Regions from separate parts of the Paenibacillus sp. 1781tsa1 genome, predicted to be linked through region 1. Evidence: predicted binding sites of a transcription regulator. Region 1 holds the regulator's gene; each other region holds the start of a gene.
The links. The regulator LexA, encoded in region 1, represses DNA repair genes until DNA is damaged. The targets are predictions, from matches to a motif close to CGAACATATGTTCG.
Positions count from the first base shown of each region.

Region 2: the regulator LexA is predicted to act here: its motif matches at 4,893-4,906, upstream of NKT06_RS16070 (DNA polymerase IV).
Region 3: the regulator LexA is predicted to act here: its motif matches at 4,356-4,369, upstream of addB (helicase-exonuclease AddAB subunit AddB).

Region 1 is NZ_JAMYWY010000001.1:4,050,419-4,057,901, reverse strand. Features, by position in the region: gene NKT06_RS17810 (aldehyde dehydrogenase) at 818-2,122, shown strand; gene lexA (transcriptional repressor LexA) at 2,228-2,854, opposite strand; gene NKT06_RS17800 (LysM peptidoglycan-binding domain-containing protein) at 3,151-3,528, shown strand; gene NKT06_RS17795 (DUF896 domain-containing protein) at 3,623-3,832, shown strand; gene NKT06_RS17790 (hypothetical protein) at 3,957-4,466, shown strand; gene NKT06_RS17785 (HAD family hydrolase) at 4,495-5,286, shown strand; gene NKT06_RS17780 (ABC transporter permease) at 5,873-6,802, shown strand; gene NKT06_RS17775 (carbohydrate ABC transporter permease) at 6,815-7,483, shown strand, end outside.
Region 2 is NZ_JAMYWY010000001.1:3,636,983-3,644,465, forward strand. Features, by position in the region: gene NKT06_RS16040 (ABC transporter permease) at 1-1,134, opposite strand, end outside; gene NKT06_RS16045 (HlyD family secretion protein) at 1,118-1,540, opposite strand; gene lpdA (dihydrolipoyl dehydrogenase) at 1,613-3,013, opposite strand; gene NKT06_RS16055 (TetR/AcrR family transcriptional regulator) at 3,211-3,792, shown strand; gene NKT06_RS16060 (GNAT family N-acetyltransferase) at 3,833-4,255, shown strand; gene NKT06_RS16065 (DUF4180 domain-containing protein) at 4,269-4,637, shown strand; gene NKT06_RS16070 (DNA polymerase IV) at 4,953-6,170, shown strand; gene NKT06_RS16075 (YolD-like family protein) at 6,167-6,535, shown strand; gene NKT06_RS16080 (YhjD family protein) at 6,519-6,887, shown strand; gene NKT06_RS16085 (RCC1 domain-containing protein) at 7,331-7,483, shown strand, end outside.
Region 3 is NZ_JAMYWY010000001.1:4,965,675-4,973,157, reverse strand. Features, by position in the region: gene mtaB (tRNA (N(6)-L-threonylcarbamoyladenosine(37)-C(2))-methylthiotransferase MtaB) at 1-526, shown strand, start outside; gene NKT06_RS22425 (NUDIX hydrolase) at 640-1,074, shown strand; gene NKT06_RS22420 (Na/Pi cotransporter family protein) at 1,136-2,137, opposite strand; gene NKT06_RS22415 (class I SAM-dependent rRNA methyltransferase) at 2,832-4,208, shown strand; gene addB (helicase-exonuclease AddAB subunit AddB) at 4,434-7,483, shown strand, end outside.

The DNA of each region.
Region 1 (7,483 bases):
AAGATATCGAGTAGATCTCACATAATTAGGTTGGCCAACCATGGTTAAATATACCATATAAGATTGTTATTTGTAAATAATACAGTTGTAAAATGTTGGATTTATGAATATTCTTTTGGAATACTAAGGTTGACTAATTAATAGAAATGATCTATTTTTGCAACAAACATGCCTTTTATCGAACAAATAGATTTGGTTGATAATAAGATAAATATACATATAAGACATTATTATTAAAGATGATTTCCTCCCGGTAGCCTTATGTTGGTTCGGATATCTATCTGGCATTTACTAAAACATTGATTATGGAGGAGTAGGAGAAGCGTAGCGCACAGTATCCATTAAGAACATGGGAAAGAGAAACTTTCGTGATACATTCGAGTATAGGGGCAAAAATAGGAGCCATCTTCAACGGCTCCTTTGTTTACTATGCAAACAAACTCAAGGATAAAACCACAAATCATTGAATTAGAGAAACCACTTCTCCTCGCCCGCAGAGTTATCCGCAATTAGGACATATGTTGGCAGATGATGACATTGAATGCGTAAGATCTACAAGCTATATCCATCCCTTCAGATCTCAGTACGTATAATCTTCTGTAAAAAAATAAAGATGAATTCTAATAATACCCAATAATTCGCTATAATCAATGGATACTTGCATTAAAAAGAATAGTAGCTTTCTCATATATTAAAACGCCTACCCAATTTCAGATACTTTCAAATCAATATTATGTTGAAAGTTTCATATAGAAGAGGTATACTTTAATTAAATTTTGAACAATTTAATTTTTAATAATTAATTGGAGATGTTAATATGGATCAGGCAAAACAACTAGTGACAGAACAACGTACATTTTTTTATACAGGACAAACTAAAAATATCGAGTATCGGATTAATGCGCTTCAACAGCTTAGAAAAGGGATTGAGAAGTATCAGCAACGGATCCAAGATGCACTTCGGGCGGATTTGAACAAATCTGAGGCGGAAGCTTATGGTTCCGAGATTCGCATTGTTCTTGGTGAACTGGATTTTGCATTAGAACATCTGCAGGAATGGGCTGAACCCAAACAAGTCCCAACCAATTCGGCTATGCCGGATGGGGTGAGCACCATTTATCCTGAACCATACGGAGTAGCGCTTATTATTGCACCTTGGAACTATCCTTTCCAACTTGCATTCGGTCCACTGATTGGAGCAATTGCAGCCGGTAACTGTGCAGTTATCAAGCCTTCTGAATTAACACCAGCCGTATCTCGTCTGACGTATGATCTGATTCAGGAGATCTTCCCTCAGGAGTATATTGCCGTTATGGAGGGGGAAGTTGAAGCCAGCACAGCATTGTTGAAAGAGAAGTTTGATTATATTTTCTTCACAGGCAGCACGGGTGTTGGTCGCATTGTTATGAAGGCAGCTGCGGAGTACCTGACTCCTGTAACTCTTGAGTTGGGCGGTAAGAGTCCTGCTATTGTCCATAGTGATGCAGATCTGAAGCTGGTAGCTCAGCGTATTGTTCGTGGTAAGTTCCTGAATGCAGGACAAACATGTGTTGCGCCGGATTACTTGCTTGTGCATGAACAAGTTCATGATGAATTGATTAATCTGATTGGCACAGAGATCAAAGATAAATTTGGGGATGATGTGTTACAAAACACTGATTTCCCGCATATTGTCAACGCGCGTAACTTTGATCGGTTGTCGAAATTCCTCACAGATGGCAAAACGCTGATAGGTGGACGTTCTGTGCGTGAGCAGTTGCTGATTGAGCCGACTGTACTTGGAGATGTGAACTGGGAATCACCTGTCATGCAAGAAGAGATCTTCGGTCCGATTCTTCCTGTATTTACGTACAGTGACTTGAACCCCATGCTGGATGAGATTGTTCGCCGACCAAAACCATTGGCGCTATATCTCTTCACACAGGATGAGGAACTACAGGATCAGGTGCTGAATCAAGTATCCTTCGGTGGGGGATGTATTAATGACACACTTTCTCATATGACTTCACATTATCTTCCGTTTGGTGGTGTAGGAGAGAGCGGTATGGGCTCATATCACGGACAACAGAGCTTTGATGTGTTCTCGCATCACAAGAGTGTTCTGAAACGCAGTGAATTATAAGCCGATAAAACAATATAAAAATAAAAAGAGGTTGTCCTGTTCATCAGGGCAACCTCTTTTTGTATTTCAGTGCATTGCATCTAGTTTTGTTACTCAGGTTAGATATTAATGAATATCTCGGAAAAGGCCAATGACTTTACCCAGAATACTAACGTGTTTCAAACGTAAAGGTTCGAAGGTCGCATTCTCCGGTTGAAGGCGAATATGATCTTTCTCTTTATAGAACGTTTTCACTGTAGCTTCATCGTCTTCAGTCATTGCAACAACGATATCACCGTTATCAGCAGTTTGCTGTTGACGGACAATAACGTAATCTCCGTTAACGATTCCAGCTTCCACCATACTATCTCCGACTACCGAAAGCATAAACACTTTCTGTTCGCCTACATAATGTGTAGGAAGAGGGAAGTAGTCTTCAATGTTCTCGGTTGCAGTGATTGGAACCCCGGCTGTAACCTTACCAACGACAGGAATACGTGCAACGCTATGAGCAAATTGATGAGAATGCTCAGATTCTTCCTGGCTCAAAAGCTCAATGGCTCTTGGCTTGGTAGGGTCGCGTCGGATCAAACCTTTTTTCTCCAAACGATCCAAATGTCCATGTACTGTTGAGCTGGAAGCCAGTCCAACCGCTTCACCAATTTCCCGTACGGAAGGAGGATACCCCTTCAACCGGACTTCATTTCGTATAAACTCCAGAATAGCCTGCTGCCTGCTGGATATCTTCGACATACCGTATCAACCCCATTTTAGTAACGTTTGGGAAAATTATAACATAGAACCTCCGTTCGTACAAACATAAGTTCTAAATATAATGGCATTAAATCAGTGTTTTTTAACTTATAGAACAGAATTTGTCCAATAGCCAGAGCATAATACTGCAAATGCTTTGCAAGAGGGCTTGAATTAAGATAGTTCTCCTTCGAAAAATAAGCGAACAATTGTTCTAAAAATCTATTGAACAAAACAAGTGTTCGTGTTATATTGATTTCAACAGATAGGAACAAACGTTTGGAGGCGGGTATTTAATGAAATATTCAACTTATCAAAGTATTTATGAACCGATGAATTCGGAACTGGTGAAGTCTAACATAGGGAACTACAAGAAGGTTTTAGCGCGTTTCAAGATTTCTTCATGGATGTTAAAGATAGCCATTACCTCATTGATTATATTTATTGGATGCAGCACTGTTTTAACTGTATTTGCTGGCAATGAGAACGATGTTCTGCCTGGAGGAAAGATAGCCGTTTCACAAGGAGAAACATTATGGAGTATTTCTTTGGAACATAAACCGACAAATATGGATACACGTATATATATAGAAGCAATTAAGAAAGTGAATCAACTTCAAGCGACTTCCATCCAAGTGGGGCAAGTACTAACTCTACCGCAATTCGCAGAATAAAAGCACATCAATGAGTGTTAACGCGTGTCAGCTTGACAAGCTGCCTTTATCATGGCAAAGTTAATATGACTTTGTATTTTTGGAGGGGACAAGCTTGGATATAGATAGTCTGGTAGCACGCATTAACGAATTGGCTCGTAAGCAAAAGTCCACTGGATTGTCGGAGGAAGAACTTGCTGAACGTGCTGAGTTAAGAGAGATTTATTTGAGTAATATTCGCAGTAATTTCAGACAACAACTGGATACCATTGAGATTGTTGATGATGAGAATGACAAAGGCCGCCAAGGCAAACTCAAACACTAACGAAACCTAATGATATCATTATGATATTTAGGTTTCTTCCTGTTATTTTGAGTGTGCAATTTATAGGGGGAAATGTTGGTTTACAGTTATGTAGCCGATACAAAGACACATAAGGGGGATTCTCATGTCGCGTTCGTTCGAGAGAACGGTTAAGAAAAATTCCAAGCAGTTAAATCAGCAACGCAAAAAAAGTGGTCAACCAATCACAGGTACACCAGGTGAAGAAGTCTTTAAGGGACGCAGCCTTTTGTTCCCTATATTTTTGATTGGTCTCGCCTTTTTGTATCTGTTTATGAGCACGTTCCTTGTGCAAGCTCCGATGACAACCTGGGACTGGGTGACGATGTTGCTTTACGTATTTTTGGCAGTCATCTTCATGCTTCGTCGTCCATATATCAAGATTAGCAGTAATCGGATTATAACGACGAAGGGTAATCGTGAACGTTCAATCGGGGTTGAAGATATTGTCAAATTCAGAATTGAACCAGGCACAGTTGTTATCGAACATAAAAGTCGCGGGAAAAGATGGGTGTTCACCAAGTTATTGAACCGTTACGATACAGATGCGATTGCAGAACGTTTGCTGAAGTTTGCAAAAGCACACCAGATCACCGTGGAAACCGTCGAAAAGTAATTATTGCATAAAGGGGTAGATGATCGGAATGGCGTTAAAAGCGATTTTGTTCGACCTGGATGATACTTTATTGTGGGATGAGCGCAGTGTTCGAGAAGCATTTCATGAGACTTGTCTAATTGCAGCACAAGAGACTGGGGTCAAACCCGAAGAACTTGAAGAAGCTGTTCGTAACGAGGCACGTGCACTGTATGAATCTTATGAGACCTTTCCTTTTACCAAAATGATTGGAATAAATCCGTTTGAAGGCCTTTGGGCCAACTTTAGTGGAGGGGATCAAGCTGAGTTCCGTCAGTTGGAACAACTTGCTCCAGTTTACCGTAAAGAATCCTGGCGTCGTGGCTTGTTGAAATTGGGTATAGATCAGGAAGACCTTGCTGAACAACTGGCCGCGCAGTTTGGAGTAGAGCGGAGATCCAGACCTCATGTGTACGAAGAAACGATGGATACCTTGCGTCAGTTACAAGGGAAATACAAACTGTTGCTGTTGACGAACGGTTGTCCTGCTTTGCAACAAGAGAAGTTGGATGGTGTACCTGAATTGACTCCTTTCTTTGATGAGATTATTATCTCGGGTAACTTTGGAAAAGGAAAACCAGATCCCTCCATATTTGAGCATGCTTTGAGTAAACTGGGTGTTAAACCCGAAGAGAGCATGATGGTTGGGGACAAGTTGACGACTGATATTCGTGGTGCTCTATCATCAGGCATCCAAGCCGTATGGATTAACCGTGAGCATAAGACCAACAATGAAACGTATGCGCCTGACCATGAAATAACGCATTTATCGGAATTAAATCAGCTTATTGCTAAGTTCTGAGCAGATCAGCTATAACATCTTTCCTCAGCACCCTGAAACATTGGAAGCTTCAATGAACGATGATGACGTTCTTGAAGTTACCAATGTTTTTTTATTTGAGCATATTGACTAAATAACCTTGTTAAATGAGATTTCCATTTATTTTGCTAAAAGTTATTGAAATTAGGGGGAAGCTGGATTAGAATATAACTAACATACTAGTATGACTAGTATTTAGATTGTCTTAAGCAATTTCTTTTGACTTAATTCATTTGAATGGAAGCAGGAGTTGTTGCTAATTATTTTCGGTTTATTGTAAGCGCTTTATACACTTCGGAGACCTTCTTTCGATTTGGAGATCACATCAATTATTAAGTGCTAATTCATGAGGTGAAGCACCTTGGATTGTGTGGTTTTACATAACACATTAAAATGATATCGCTTACATTCAGCTGTTATCTATTTCGTAGTGGGGGTGAAGTTGAAGGATTGGTTGTCTTCTACAAAAAGAAGCGATGGGAATTGCCCATGAAACAGTCTATATCTATCAAGTTCTGGATTGGAGTGAAAACACATGGAGTCGGAAACCGCTAAAACAACGTTAACCATGACATCTTTACGTAAAGAAAGCAGATTACGAACGGCAGCAACCTTGTTCCGCAAAGACTGGCAGTTGTATTCACTATTAATCCTTCCCATCATCTATCTCCTTATTTTTAAATATGGGCCGATGATCGGTAATGTGATTGCGTTCAGACGCTTTGTTCCCGGGGGAAGTATATTTGGAGAAACGTGGGTTGGATTAAGATACTTCAAAATGTTCATTGAGGACCCTACCTTCTGGAGAGTATTCGGTAACACGCTGATGCTGGGCGGACTCGCGTTGCTCTTTACATTCCCGGTTCCAATCATTTTTGCCTTGATGCTTAACGAAGTGAAGAGTAAACGATTCAAAAAGTTTGTACAAACTGCGTCTTATCTGCCTCATTTTCTATCCATCGTTATCGTAGCGGGTATGATCCTGCAGCTGACAGCAGTGAATGGTTCCATTAATGGACTGGTGGCTTTCTTCACTGGAGACAATATTCCTTTTATGCAGCGAGCTGAGTGGTTCAGAACAATCTATATCACTTCTGAGGTATGGCAGGGTATGGGTTGGGGAGCGATTCTGTATCTGGCTGCACTGACAACCATAGATGATTCTTTGTATGAAGCTGCGCGTATCGATGGTGCCAATCGGTGGAAGCAAACAATTCATGTAACGATACCAGGGATCTTGCCTACGATTGTGACATTATTGATTTTGAACATGGGTAATTTCCTTGCTGTTGGATTTGAAAAAATCTTACTCTTGTACAATCCGCTGATCTACGAGACATCTGACGTGATCTCCACTTACCTGTATCGGGTCGGACTGGAATCCAGTAACTTCAGTTATGCTACCGCAATTGGCTTGTTCGAATCGCTGATCGGTCTGATTCTGGTGTTCTCCGTAAATGCGATCTCACGCAGACTGACACAAAGAAGCTTATGGTAAAGGAGGAGCATCATGCAGGAATCCAGATCTTACAAGGTATTTAAAGTATTCAATGTTATCTTTCTGCTGTTCGTGGTATTTATAACACTCTATCCATTCTTAAATGTCGTGGCACAATCCTTCAGTAGTGAGTCCTATATCAATTCGGGCAAGGTTAGTCTGTTCCCAAGAGGATTCAATGTGGAGACGTATAAGACCATCTCGCGTGACAGCATGTTCTGGACGAATTATAAAAATACGATTATCTACACTGTGGTAGGTACGTTAATCTCCATGTTCATGACGACTATTTTCGCATATGCCCTGTCCAAAAAGAGATTAATGGGTCGCAAGTTTCTGACCATGTTCGCCGTATTCACTATGTTCTTCAGTGGTGGATTGATTCCAAACTATGTGTTGATTAATTCCCTTGGGTTCAACAACACCATGTGGGCACTCGTTGTTCCTGGCGCAATTAGCATATACAACATGCTGATCATGAAGTCATTTTTTGAAAATATGCCTGAAGAACTGGAGGAAGCTGCCTCCATTGACGGTTTGAACACTTACGGGATTTTGTTACGCATTATTTTGCCACTAAGTAAAGCAGTTATGGCAACCATGGTGCTGTTCTACGCAGTAGGTCATTGGAATTCCTGGTTCCCAGCCTTTCTGTATTTGGACAAAAAAGAACTGTTCCCG
Region 2 (7,483 bases), 410 kb from region 1:
TTCAAGTGTTGGCGTTGGCACCTGTGATTCTCTTCGCAGGAATAATCCTATACCTAATGAAGCCAAACCGATAATCAGTATACAAGCTCCTAACTCTACACTATAAAAAGTCAACTCACCGTGTCTAAAGGCCATTCCACGAATCATACGATTGAGCCAATTCATAGGCAGAGCCCATGCCGTAACTTGAAAAAATGTTGGAAATGCAAGCGGCGTCAGTTGAATACCTGTTACTAGAAATGATGGATATAGGATCAAGCTCATTCTGGCACCAACTCTAGATACGTTTTGAACAGAATAACCAAGCAACATTGCGAGCAAACATAATGCCATCGAATACAGCAATAAAGGAACGATAAAGATATACGGCGCCGCTTCGAATCGCATATGTCCCACTTGTTTTAACATCCCATAACTGAGCAGGGAAGAGCAGGTGCTTAATATCACATAAGGCAAGGCCCGAATCCATAGCTTGAAGGGAGAAGTCCCAGCTGACAAAAGTTTACCCTCTTGCCGAAGGCGGGGAACGATCGCGCCAGCCGCACCCGTCGTGAGCATCAGTATGATGATATTTACAAATCCAATCACCATGGTACCGATATAACTTGAATTTGGATTATATAACATGCGCTGCACTTGAGATAGCGGGGACACCAGAGCTTTTGCTGATTCGATGTCCATGCCGGTTTGAGCAAGACGTGATACAGCAAGCGTCATATTTTCGGTTGTTATTATTTCTTGAATTGCAGGCCGGATACCACTAAGGCTAGAAGGCATCGTATTGTCCATCCATATCCCGATACTTGAGGGCAGTCCCTTGTCTTTACGTTGCTCTAATCCGTCCGGCAAGAAAATGACTGCCACTGCCTTCTCGTTCGCCAGCAGCGTATCCGGAGAGAGGCGATTGGGAAACACATTCGTGACTTTCATATATTGAGAAGCATTGAATTCTTCAATGAGTTGCCTTGAATACGAAGAGTGATCCTCATCCACAACCACTACCGGTGTTTCGCTCAACTGATTTTGGGAGAACATAAGCCCGAAAAATACAGCGGCAATTAGAGGGGCAGCAAAAATAATAACGATCCACTTACTCCCGCGTATGTGCTTCCATTCATCAGCCAGTGATTTCATCAAGCTGCACCTCCGCAGTCATCCCCGGAAGCAAATCTGTACTGGTTGGAATAGAAATCCGGATCAGAAACATACTTAGATCTGCTTGGCCCTTTTCCCGCGTCATGCGCAGATTGGCGAATTGAGGAGAGGGGGATATCGACGTAACCACACCTTCCTTTACAAGAAGATTCTCCAGATATGGAAAACGAACGTTCACCTTTTGATCTGCTTGAATCTGGTTAATCTGCGATTCCGGAATATAAAGATCAACATAAAATCCTTCAGTGTTAGGTTCAGTATTCAATATTCCCTGCTTTTTACTTTCAGCCTGACTCACGGCGTCTGTACCTTTCGCGATCAACAAACCGCCTGCCAAAATAATGATCAAAGTTATGACGATATATAATCTCCATTTAGACTTCAAGATGATCTCTCCCTAATCTTATTACTCTCTATTATGATAAGAGTGGGTTAACACACAATTTTCCAAGCGTAATCAAACGACATCCGGTTTCCTTTGTTCCATTCTCTGATGGGCTTGTTCTGCGGCCTCCATGATGATTTCGCCTAGCGTTGGATGCGGATGAATGGTCATGGTTATATCTTCTACCGTTGCTCCCATCTCAATCGCAAGGGACAACTCGGAGATTAGCGTAGAAGCTTCAGCCCCGACAATCTGTGCACCTAATACAAGGCCAGAAGCAGCGTGAGCGACAATTTTGACAAATCCTTCGGTTTCCTTCAGAGCCAGTGCACGGCCATTAATAGAGAATACAGATTTGCCAACGACAACAGGAATTGATTTTTGCTTACACGCCGTTTCGCTAAGACCAACGCTCGCAATCTCCGGGTGAGAAAACACAACGAGCGGAATAGCTTTGTAATCGATGACAGAGGGTTTGCCCGCGATAGCTTCTGCTGCAATTTTTGCTTCATAAGAAGCTTTATGAGCCAAAGCAGGGCCTTGAACAATATCTCCAATGGCATAGATATGCGGGATGGATGTTCTACACTGTATGTCAATCTCGATCAAGCCTTGTGGAGTAGGGGACAGACCTATATGTTCAAGACCCAAAGTTCCATCTGTGTTCGGTTTCCTGCCCACCGTAATTAATGCATAGTCAGCTTGAACAACATGGTGTTCATTCTGACGCATATAGTGGAGATCGATGTGACTCGTATATTGGTCTGCCCCTGTAACCTTAGCTTCGGTTAAGATGGTTATCCCGTCCTTTTTCAGTTGACGAACGACAGGTGCAACAAGCTCTGCTTCGAATCCGGGCAAAATCTGTTCACCCCCCTCGAGCATCGTAACGTTGGTTCCAAATCTCGCAAACATCTGACCCAGTTCCACGCCAATATAACCGCCGCCAACCACAACGAGACGCTCCGGAATGTCGGGCAGCGATAGCGCCTCAGTGGAAGAGAGAATCCGTCCGCCGTAAGGAAGAGAGCTTATTTCAATCGGACGGGAACCGGTTGCCAGGATGAGATGCTTAAAGCCTATTCGACGCACATTCTGTTCAGCGTGATATATTTCAGCGGTATTCGCATCAATCAAGCTTGCTTCTCCTTCGATAACAGTCACACCCGCCGTTTTAAGCAAAAACCGAACCCCTCCAGACTGCTTATCCACCACAGCTTGCTTAAACACCTGAGCCTCCTGAAAAGAAGAAGCTCCGTCAACAGCCCCCCATTGTCTGCGTAAATGAAGACGCTCCGCTTCAGCAATAAGCGCTTTGGAAGGAATACAGCCTACATGCGTACAGACACCTCCGATCTGTTGGCGCTCTACAATGGCTGTTTTCATGCCTAGTTGTGACGAACGTAAAGCAGCCACATAACCGCCAGGCCCTGATCCAATGACCAGCGTATCTACGACTTCTAATGAATTCATGATTGGTACCTCCAAATTTAAAATATGATGATCGTAATATATTATAGTCATCATATTTAAAAGGAGTCAATACTCCATTTGTAGTCGCTCTCCCGTTGCTGAAGGTGCTGATAGTATGAATTGACATTAAATAATATGATAACTATAATATTTTAAAAAACATTAAATACTGACCTTTACAAGGGGGAGGAAGCAGGATGCCTTATCCGAAAGGGCACAAACTCAAAGTTCGGAACCATATTATTACCAGCGCGGCCAAAGCATTTCGAACCCACGGCGTGCGGAATATTAGTCTTCCACATATTATGAAAGGTGCTGGACTAACACATGGGGGATTTTACTCCCATTTTGAAAATAAAGATCAGCTTGTGATGGAGACCTGTCATTTCGCCATTAGTGACACCATTGAAATGCTGCAGAGAATTGCAGACAAAAACAAAGAGGAAGATCAGACGTCGATTGAAGCCGTCATTGATTTTTATTTAAGCTCCCTGCATCGAGATCAGACAGAAGTCGGTTGTATCTTACCAGCTTTATCGGGTGAGATATCCCAATTATCGGAGGATATTCGACAAGCTTACACGCAGGAGTTGCAACGTTTTATCGCGTTTATTACAACTATGGCTGGGATGAATACCGCTGATGGTTATGCGTTGGTAAGCAGTATGGTAGGTACCGTTGCATTAGCACGGGCAGTTAGTGATGCGAAGTTCAGTGATGACTTGTTACAGGCAGGTCGTGTGCAGGCCAAACAAATGGTAAAGGTCGGTTCCAGGTAACAACGACATTGATGAAACAGAGGAATGGGGGATTGATCGGATGATCATTAGAGAAGCCCGTATTGCAGACTATCCACAATTGAGACATATTTATTTGGATTCCCGGCGGGAGAGCTTTCACTGGGCCAATGCCAATGAGATGAGACTAGACGATTTTGACCGGGATACATCGGAAGAACAGATTCTTTTGGCAGAGGAAAACGATCAAGTACTTGGATTTGCGTCACTATATGTACCTGACCGCTTTATTCATAATTTGTTTGTGCACCCGAGTGCTGCTGGCAAAGGGGTGGGAAAGCAGTTACTCCAGCAATCCGTGGCCGAATTGGGAACGCCAGTCACATTAAAATGTGTCTCTGATAATTATAAAGCACTCACATTTTATAAAAAGCAAGGCTGGAAGGCTGTCGTAGAAGAAGGTGAGCCTGGATCAAGATATTGGGTTCTTCAATATAAGGAATGAGGGAAAAGAAGACATGAATATCAGAAAAATAAACGAAAATGGAGTATCTATTGCTTACGTTACGAGTGATGAAAAATTAATTACCGATGTTCAATCCGCTATCGACCTTATGGCTACGGTTCGATATGAGGCCGAATGTCACCGTATTATAGTTAACAAATCTGCTGTTAGTGAAGTGTTTTTTGATCTGAAAACACGCCTGGCAGGTGAAGTGTTGCAAAAGTTCATTAATTACCAGACCAAAATTGCGATCATTGGTGATTTTTCCGGTTATACCAGCAAAAGCCTTCGAGATTTTATCTATGAAAGCAACAAGGGGAACGATATATTCTTCGTAACAGAGGAAGAACTGGCTATTGAAAAGCTAAGCAAGAAACAGTGATCCAAGTTAACTAAAGAGAGACTGGAGAGACTGGAGAGATTGAGATGGATATTGTGTCATACCGGGAACAAGATCAGGAACGACTGGTTCAGTGGAAATTTCATAAATGATAAGAATAATTCCGTTGAAGTCGCTAAATTAGCGACTTTTTTTGTTGGTGTGACTTCGTATGATTTGAATCCTTCACTTGGTCCTATGCTAAATATAAATATTTACCTCTTGCATAAAGAACACATGTTCGGTTTATAATATATACAAACATACGTTCTTAAATGTACAGGAGTGATTTCAGTGTGGACTAAGCAGCGAACCATCATGCTCATTGATATGCAGAGCTTTTATGCTTCAGTCGAAAAGGCAAAAATGCCCCAATACAAAAATAGACCTCTCGCCGTTGCAGGCGATCCAGCAAGACGTTCTGGCATTATTCTTGCCGCTTGTCCATTAGCTAAAGCTAAGGGGGTATCTACCGCAGAACCACTCTGGCAGTCTCTTCAGAAGTGCCCTGAACTGATCATTGTCAGACCTCACATGCAAGAATACATCGAAGTATCCACCCAAATCATGTCCATTATTGAGGAATTCACCGATCTGGTTGAGCCATACAGTATAGACGAATTATTCGCTGATTTTACAGGGTCTATGCATCTATTTGGTAATGATCCAATCGATTTGGCCAAACAAATTCAAGACAAAATCTATAATGAAACAGGGGTCTACGCCAGAGCAGGCATTGGTGAAAACAAAATTATCAGTAAATTGTGCTGCGATATGATTGCTAAAAAAGCGGAGGGTGGCATTTTTCACTTAAAGAAAGAAGAGTTGCATCTTCACATTGGAGATAAGCCTATCCGCGATATGTGGGGAATTGGCTCAAGAATGGAAAAACATCTGTGGAAGATGGGCATCCGAACCATTAAAGACCTGGCGAATACGCCTCTTTCTAAATTAAGAAGCAAGTGGGGTGTTAATGGAGAAGTCATCTGGAGAGTCGCCAATGGACTCGACAATTCGCCGGTAACCGTCAACACACACAATACACAAAAGGATATCGGAAACGGAATGACCCTGCCTAGAGATTTCACAGAAGCATGGGAGATCGAAGTGGTTATTCTCGATATCTGTACAGAAGTGTGCAGAAGAGCCCGTAAAAAGGGGCTGATGGGTAGTGTCATATCTGTGAGTGTATCGGGAGCAGATTTTGATCACCCCACTGGTTTTCACAGGCAGGTTAAACTGTCTGATCCTACAAACATAACCGTTGATGTGTGCAAGATAGCCAAACGCATATTCCATCAACATTGGGATGGGCAACCTGTGCGCCGTGTAGGCGTATCCCTGTCTCAATTATCCAACGCGGATACATATCAACTATCTTTCTTTGATGATCAAGAGCAAAAACGAGCCATTGATCAGGTGATGGACAACATTAAGGATCGATATGGCGACATTGCCATTCTTCGAGCGAGCTCCATAACAGCTGCGGGTCAAGCGATCGATAGAGCATCTAAAATTGGGGGGCATTACAAATGAGCAAAAAACTGGAGGCCAATGGATTATGGGAATCGAGCCGCATGATGCTTCCACAACATAAAGAACGAATTATACAGCATCGTACTCAAATTCATGTTCAAGCGAAACCACTGATTCATGAAGATGAGTGGGAAATTATTGCTCAACATATAGATATGTCCCTCAACTATACATTGCAAGCCACCTTTGAAGTGTTTAATGAGTCAGGCAATCGGTATATACACGGGATCGTCACTTCAGTCAGTGCCTTTGGAAAAAAAATAAAAATTGAAATGGATAATGGATTTGAATGGGTCGATTTTGATCAATTGGTCACTGTAAAGTTTGAAGAAGGAGGAGGTGTGTACGGTGAGACAAACTTCTGAGGAACTTGCACTTGTGAAGAGGCTTGTAGAGATGCCGTATCTTTTAGGTGCTCTGGAGGTAGATAAACATAAAATATACGCTTCAAACTTTAAGATGAAATCGGTGTATATTGATTACCTGGACGGTACCCAAAAGAAAATTGCTTTAGAGATGTACAAATCAAAACAAAGTTTAAAGGAACATCATATAAAAATCATTGAAGAGGAGAGATCCGAGCTGAGTTTAACAGTAAATTATTCGGTAAGAGGTTACCTTCACAAAATGACATTATTGTGGAGCAAAGTGAAAGTGGATGTGACCTTGATGCTTACTGAACATATGAGCGTTGATATTACTGATATGCCAAGATAAACATAGGGTTAGAGCAGAATACGGTATATAACGGCATAGGGTGGATATAATACAGCTATAACCATTGTTTTCTTCTCCCGATTTGGGTAAACCGACCTTTGAAATTGAAGGGTCGGTATTTTTTGTCTCAAATTTTTAAATTGGCATATTACACCATATAAAATGAGATAAATCACAAGGTAGATACATATAGATAGACACATTTATCCATATTATCGCGACTAAAACAAGAATGTATACTTCGTAGGAGTGGTATCAACATATCTGGATTAGCACGGCATGGTTCCGTTATCTTGACAGCCAGGAGTATTACAATACAACGTTGAATAAGAGTAATATGTTGGTGACTCTTGAGATTGTTTTCTGTGAAAGATATGAACGCTAAACGTTATGACTTACCGTTGAACAACGGAGGATTTTAATTTGTGGAGGGGAGGAAAGATATGGACTACAATTCACGGAAGGAAGCGGTGTTTGAGACGAAACGGTTCCGTAACTGTACCATAGCGGCAGGTCGTCGTCATACCGTTGCTCTTAAATCTGACGGAACAGTAATAGCCGTGGGTGATAATAAATACGGTCAATGTGATGTAAGC
Region 3 (7,483 bases), 920 kb from region 1:
ATATACGACAGAAGAGTTTTATAATAAGATGCTTCGCATTCGGGAAGCAATGCCGGATGTGGCGATTACGACAGACATTATTGTTGGATTTCCGGGTGAGACCGATGAAATGTATCGTAATGGCTATGAGCTGATGCGGAAGATCGGTTTCTCCGAAATGCATGTATTCCCTTATTCCAAGCGTACGGGTACGCCAGCAGCACGAATGGAAGATCAGGTGGACGAAGAGGTCAAAAATGCACGTGTGCATGAACTGATTGACTTGTCTGAGCAGATGCAGCTGGAGTACGCTAAGCAGTTTGTCGGACAGGTACTGGATGTTATTCCCGAAGGTGAAGCCAAGGGCCGCGAGGGAAGTGGCAAGCTGCACGGTTATAGCGACAACTACATTCAACTGGTCTTTGACGGAACCATGGATATGGTCGGTAAAGTGTGCCGAGTCAAAGTGGTTGAAGCTGGTGTCAACGAGAGTCAGGCTACGCTGGTACGGGTGTTGGAAGAGAATCTTAAGTCCGCCGCGATGTGATCGAGGCGTCAGAAACAAGGATTTCATTTCCTTGGGGAGCTTACCCGGGGAGATGAGGTCCTTCTTTTGCAAAAAATAAGATAAAGATATTGAATTCGATGGGGGAGAGCACGATGAACAAAAAAGAAATTTCAGCAGGCGGAGTTGTTTATAGAACAGGGGAAGACGGACGTCTTCAAATTCAGCTTATCGTAGATCGTTATGGTAAAACAACTCTCGCCAAGGGCAAAATGGAAGATGGAGAAACAATCGAACAGACGGCATTACGCGAGATTTTGGAAGAGACAGGCATGGTGGGTCGCATTGTAGAGCCCGTTGATATCATTGCTTATACGTACCAACATGCAGAGTTTGGCCCCGTGGACAAGGAAGTTCATTATTATCTCGTTGAAGCCGAAAGTGGTGATCTGCAGCCTCAGATTGAAGAAATCAAGGGTGTGGATTGGTACGCTCCAGAAGAAGCATGGTCCAGACAGCAGCAGAGCGGATATGATAATAACGATGATATCCTGCGTGTAGCACTGAACAAGTTAGGCATTAACGTATAACGAACTTAGTTCTAGTCTTGGTCAGTTAGCCGCGCGCTCTGGGGGTCTGATAGGCAGATCATCAAGCCACGGGTGACTTCGCCGCAGGGGCGTGGACCGGTGGTTTTTTGTGCCAGATTGGCAAGTAACAGAATGGCAAAGCAAGCAGTGAACTGGTGATGTTAAAAAGGGTCTGGGCATGCGCAATCTGTGCCCCGTTGTCCGCTGACAGCCAGGCCGAAGCTGCATGCAGCTGGCCGATCAGCGGCATAAAGAGCAGCGCTCCCGCAATGTTTAATACAACATGGGAGGCTGCGACAAATTTGCCTGCGGATGCTCCGCCCGCGGCAGCGATCACAGCGGTGATGCAGGTCCCCACGTTGGACCCGATCACAATGGCGATGCCGATCTCCACAGGTAATACCCCTGTGGCTGCGAGCGTAATCGCCATGCTAATGACAGCTGCGCTGCTGTGAATGAGCGCTGTCAGACAGGCACCTGCCAGGAAGCCCCACCACAAGCTGTCGGCCGAGCGGTCGAGAAACCATTGAAATACGCCCATGCTCCTTAAGGGTAAGGCAATGGATTGCATCACCTGAATGCCTGTCATAACAAGTGCAAATCCCGCAGTTGCTAGGAAGCTGTACTGGATGTTAAACAGAGTCCGGCGCGTGTGTTCAGGAGCAGCCAAATTACGTTCACCAAGAACAACAAACATGGCCCAGCCCGTCAGCGACAGGACAAGCAATGGCAGGGAAGCACGTCCGATCTGCAGTCCCACCAGCTCCGTCGTCAGACATGTCCCGATGTTGGTACCGAGGATGATGCCGAGCGTGCGTCCATAGGTGATTAATCGGGCATTAGCCAGTCCAATGGTGAGTACGGTGACCGCCGTACTGCTCTGTAACAAGGCCGTTGCACCTGCACTGAAGGCCATGCCTTTCCATGGGGCAGAGGTGGCGCGATTGAGCCAACCTGCCAACATGGGCCCTGCCATACGCTGCAAGGCCGTTTCCATTAGCTTCATGCCACCAAAAAAGATAATAAGCCCATAGAGTAGGGGCAATATCACATCTCTAAACATAGAAACATCATTCCTTCCGTCCGGGTTCCTTAACTCATCCTATGAGTAAGAAAAGACAACCATGACAAGCCTAAAGGAATTCAGAGGGAAGCGACCTAAATTCGTCCCCTCATTTAAAAGATACGGTCATTCGTGTAAACGTAGCGAAGAAGACGAAATTGTTGCCGAAGAAGCGAAGCGCTCGCCTTTATCTCCGGATTTTCCCTTTAAAGAAAGGGAATCGAAAAATCTGGGGATAACAGCGATCAGAGGAACAATTCGTCGCCGTAGCGTCATCCAATTGCCGCACCCCAATTCGAAAGATACGGTGCTTCGTGCAAGCGTAGTGGAGGGGACGAAATCGAATCTGAAGAAGCGAAGCGTGCGCCTTTGTCACCGGGTTTTCCCTATAAGAAGGGAATCAAAAAATCTGGAGACAACAGCGATCAGAGGAACAATTCGTCGCCGTAGCGCCACCTAATTGTCGCACCCCAATTCGAAAGATACGGTGATTCGTGCAAACGTAGTGGAGGGGACGAAATCGAATCTGAAGAAGCGAAGCGTGCGCCTTTGTCACCGGATTTTCCCTATAAGAAGGGAATCAAAAAATCTGGAGACAACAGCGATCGGAAGATCGATTCGAACCCGGAACGCCACCTACGCGCCGCACCAAACCTATCTTTTGAACTATTAAATTAAAGGAAGTGGATCTACCTTGCCATCAGTTACACTCGAACGCAGTCGCAAAAAGCGGCTTGAACATGCCCATCCATGGATATTTAACAATGAAATTGCCTCTGTTGACGGAAATCCGGAGCCGGGAGATCTGGTCAATGTATTGAATCATCAAGGTCGCTATCTGGCGACAGGATATTACAATCCCGCATCTCAGATCACGGTGAGGGTCGTATCTTATCAACCCTTGGAGTTTGAACAGATGGATACGGCGTTCTTTGCAGCGCGTTTTCGCGATTGCTTGCGTCATCGGGAACGTTTTATCCAGGATGGAGAGGCGTACCGTCTCGTTTACGGCGAAGCTGATTTTCTGCCAGGATTGATCGTTGACCGATTCGGCAGCATCCTCGTTGTACAGTTGCTTACACTTGGCATGGATCGTTGCCGTGAAGCCATCGTACAGGCACTCATTGAAGTAATGCAGCCGGAAGGCATATATGAGCGCAGTGATGTTTCAATTCGTGAACTGGAAGGTTTGGAGCAGACCAAAGGTCCACTATATGGCGAATGCCCAAGACATGTCACCGTTACCGAGAATGGACTACTCATTAAAGTGGACATCGTAGAAGGACAGAAGACAGGTTACTTCTTCGACCAACGTGAGAATCGTGCAGCGATTGAACCGCTTATGAAGGGTTGGGGCTACAAGAGTGGAATCACACTCCAAACGACCGAGCAGGACGGCACAGAGCAGCTCTTGCCAGTGAATAAAAGCGGTAAGGTAGTTACATTCCCTTATTGGGATGGTGCCACCGTATTGGAGTGCTTCTCACATACGGGCAGCTTCACGTTGAATGCTTGCAAGTATGGAGCCAAGAAAGTGACTTGTCTCGATATTTCAGAGCATGCCATTGAGAGTGCACGAACAAATGTGGAGCTGAACGGTTTTACCGACCGGGTCGAATTCGTCGTTGCTGATGCATTCCAGTACTTGCGTGAACAAGTGAAAGGATTGGATGAACGTACTGCACGTGCGCGTGCTGGCGAACAAAAAGTGGATACTTCCAAAGCGCTGGCAGCTGGCGGTAAAACATTTGATATCGTCATCCTCGATCCTCCTGCATTTGCCAAAACGAAATCAGCAGTTAAAGGTGCATGCCGTGGATATAAGGATATCAACCTGCAAGGAATGAAACTGGTCAATGAGGGCGGGTACTTGGTAACCGCCAGCTGTTCGTATCACATGCGTCCAGACCTTTTCCTGGATACGATTGCCGATGCCGCCGAAGATGCAGGCAAAGTGCTTCGTCTGATCGACTGGAAGGCAGCCGGTAAGGACCACCCACAAATTCTGGGCGTGGATGAAGGACATTACCTCAAATTTGCTATTTTCGAAGTGCGCAGTAAAAAGAATTAGAAGAATCTCTTTTCACTTTTTTAATCTCTTGTGAGATAAAGTGAACGTTTATATGAATGATACTTTCGGTCAAAAGTCCACAGTGTGAACAGCTGCGGGCTTTTTGCCGTGTTAACGGAGAAAATCTCCGGTTTTACCGGATAATGGCAAACGTATGTTCCGAACCAAGTCATATATGTTATACTGGAAATTAAAATCTTGTACGTGTGGTTTGGAGGATTAGACATGTCCGTTCGTTTTGTTATTGGCCGGGCAGGCAGCGGCAAAAGCTCGCTGATTACCCGGGAAATTACATCCCTGCTTCAAAAGGAGCCGCAAGGTAAACCTTTGATTTTACTCGTTCCCGAACAGAGTTCTTTTCGAACAGAGCAGGCATTGGTGTCTTCTGGAGTAATTAAAGGTACCATGCGTGCAGAAGTGCTCGGTTTTCGCCGTTTAGCTTACCGCATAATGCAGGAAGCAGGCGGTTCTGCTCGTATTCCGATCGGAGCCGAAGGCAAAAAGATGCTGCTCTACAAGGTCATCCAGCGCCGTAAGGAAGAATTGAAGCTCTTTGGTGCATCCGGCAGCCAGCTGGGTTTTATAGGGGAATTAAATGACTTATATAGTGAATTTAAACGTTATGAAGTTGATCCATCATTGCTGGAAGAAGGGCTGTCTGGAGGGTATACCTCATCCTCTTCACCAATTCTGGAGGACAAGTTGCATGACTTGAATCTGATATATCGTGACTATGAACAGGAATTGACTGACTTATATATTGATGATGAAGATACGTTGAGCGAGCTGACAGAGCGTTTGTCGGAAAGTACGTTGCTGCAGGATGCTCAGATCTGGATTGATGGTTTTCAGGGATTCACGCCACAGGAGATGAGTGTGATCGGCCGGCTGATGTTGCAATCCTCTTCCGTGACCATTGCGCTGACATTGGATCGTCCTTATGATCACGGGACTCTGCCTGGAGAACTGGAACTGTTCTATCCCACGGCAAGTGCCTATGCGCGCCTGAAAGGGATGGCTGACGAACTAGGTATACCGAGCGATATAACCGTGCTAGATTCGGAGATTCCACCGAGATACAAGGATCGTCCGGGACTTGCTCATCTGGAGGCTGGTTTCGACCGCCGAATTCGGTGGAAAGATGATGGTCATGATTCTGGAATCCGACTGGTTGCAGCGGAGAACCGACGAGCTGAGATGGAGGGAGCACTTCGTGAGATGCGGCGCCTGGCGCAAAACGAAGGTGCGCGTTATCGGGATATGGCTGTACTTGTTCGTCAGCTGGATACCTACGCTGATATAGCTGAACCGTTATTCAGGGATTATGGCGTACCTGTCTTTCTGGACCGCAGAAGAAATGAGCTTCATCATCCATTATCCGAATTTATCCGTTCCGCACTGGATATTGTTCGGCGCAACTGGCGTTATGAGGATGTATTTCGCTGTGTCAAAACGGATCTGCTGCTTCCGCGTGATGGTTCCATCACTCGTGAAGATATGGACCAGCTTGAGAATTATGTACTGGCTTGTGGTATTCATGGGTATCGCTGGACTGACGGCAAACCGTGGAAGTATGTACCAAGCCTGTCGCTGGAAGACAACGGTCAGGATGGCCGTAGTCGAGGACGGGACCAAATGCTTTCTTTAATGGAGAGCTGCCGAACAGTCATTACAGATTCTCTGGGTGCTTTTGAGAAACGAATGAAAAAGGCAAAGACAGCCAAAGCCCAATGCGAGGCACTATACAGACTGCTGGAAGATGCCGAAATCCCATGGAAGCTGGAACATATGTCTGCTGAAGCTAAGGCTCAAGGTGACCCTGAACGGTCGAGAGAACATCGGCAGATGTGGGGAGCTGTGCTGGATTTATTGGATCAGATGGTAGATATGATGGGGAATGAACGGTTGGATATCACTCTGTTTACCGGGATGATTGAGACCGGATTGACGGAACTGAAGCTGGGTCTGGTACCACCAGCACTTGATCAGGTATTGGTTGGTTCCATGGACCGTACACGTCTTCAGGACATCAAATATGTATTTATCCTCGGTGCAGTTGATGGTGAATTACCCGCCGTACCTCAGGATGACGGCGTATTAACGGAACTGGAGAGAGCGATACTGACGGAAAGAGGCATGGCGCTTGGACCAGGTGCAACAAGGCAGATGCTGGATGAACGTTTTCTGATCTATACGGCACTTACAGCGGCAAGCAGCCAGTTGTGGCTGAGTTACCCGGTTGCTGATGATGAGGGAAAAGCACTGCTTCCTTCCGAGATTGTCCGCCATGTACGGAAAATGTTTGGTCTACAAGAACAGCCATTGCTTGCTCAACCACCGGTTTCGAACTCGGAAGAAGCGCATTGGTCTTATGTCACCCATCCGGGTCAGAGTCTGTCTGCCCTCATTGGACAATTGCGTAAATGGCGTCGCGGAGAAGACATCCCTGAAATGTGGTGGGCGGTCTACAATTGGCATGTATCTCAGGAGACAAGCAGACCTCAGCTGGAACGGTTGATGGGATCAATCTTTTATCGTAATCGGGCATTGCCACTACGTACAGCCACCAGTCGCAGACTGTATGGCACAGAGGTAAGGACGAGTGTCTCGCGAATGGAGCGGTTCGTAGCTTGTCCATTTTCCCATTTTGCCTCGCACGGGTTGCGCCTCAAAGAACGGCAATTGTACCGCCTTCAGGCTCCAGATATCGGACAACTGTTTCATGCTGCGTTAAGCCAGCTGGCTATGCGGTTGCGTGAAGAAAATCGTAGTTGGGGCAGCTTGACCCCAGACCAATGCCGCAAGGAAGCCGAGCAAACCGTGGAGCAGATTGCACCACAGCTGCAAGGAGAGATTTTGCTAAGCACCAAGCGATACGGTTATATTTTCCGCAAATTGAAGGACATTGTTAGTCGGGCATCCGTTATTCTCGGGGAACAATCGAGACGGGGAAGTTTTGAACCAATTGGGTTGGAGCTTGATTTTGGACCGGATAAAACACTGCCACCACTGCGTTTTGAACTGGAGAACGGCTGTGTGATGGAGATCGTGGGTCGTATAGACCGTGTGGATGTGGCAGAAGGCGAGAATGGTCTGCTCCTGCGTGTCATTGACTATAAATCAAGCCAGACGGACCTCAAGCTGCATGAAGTGTACTATGGTCTGTCATTGCAGATGCTCACCTATCTGGAGGTGCTGCTTAGTGCTGCCGAAGAATGGCTTGGGGAAACGGCGATGCCGGGAGGAACGTTGTATTTCCATGTGCATAACCCGCT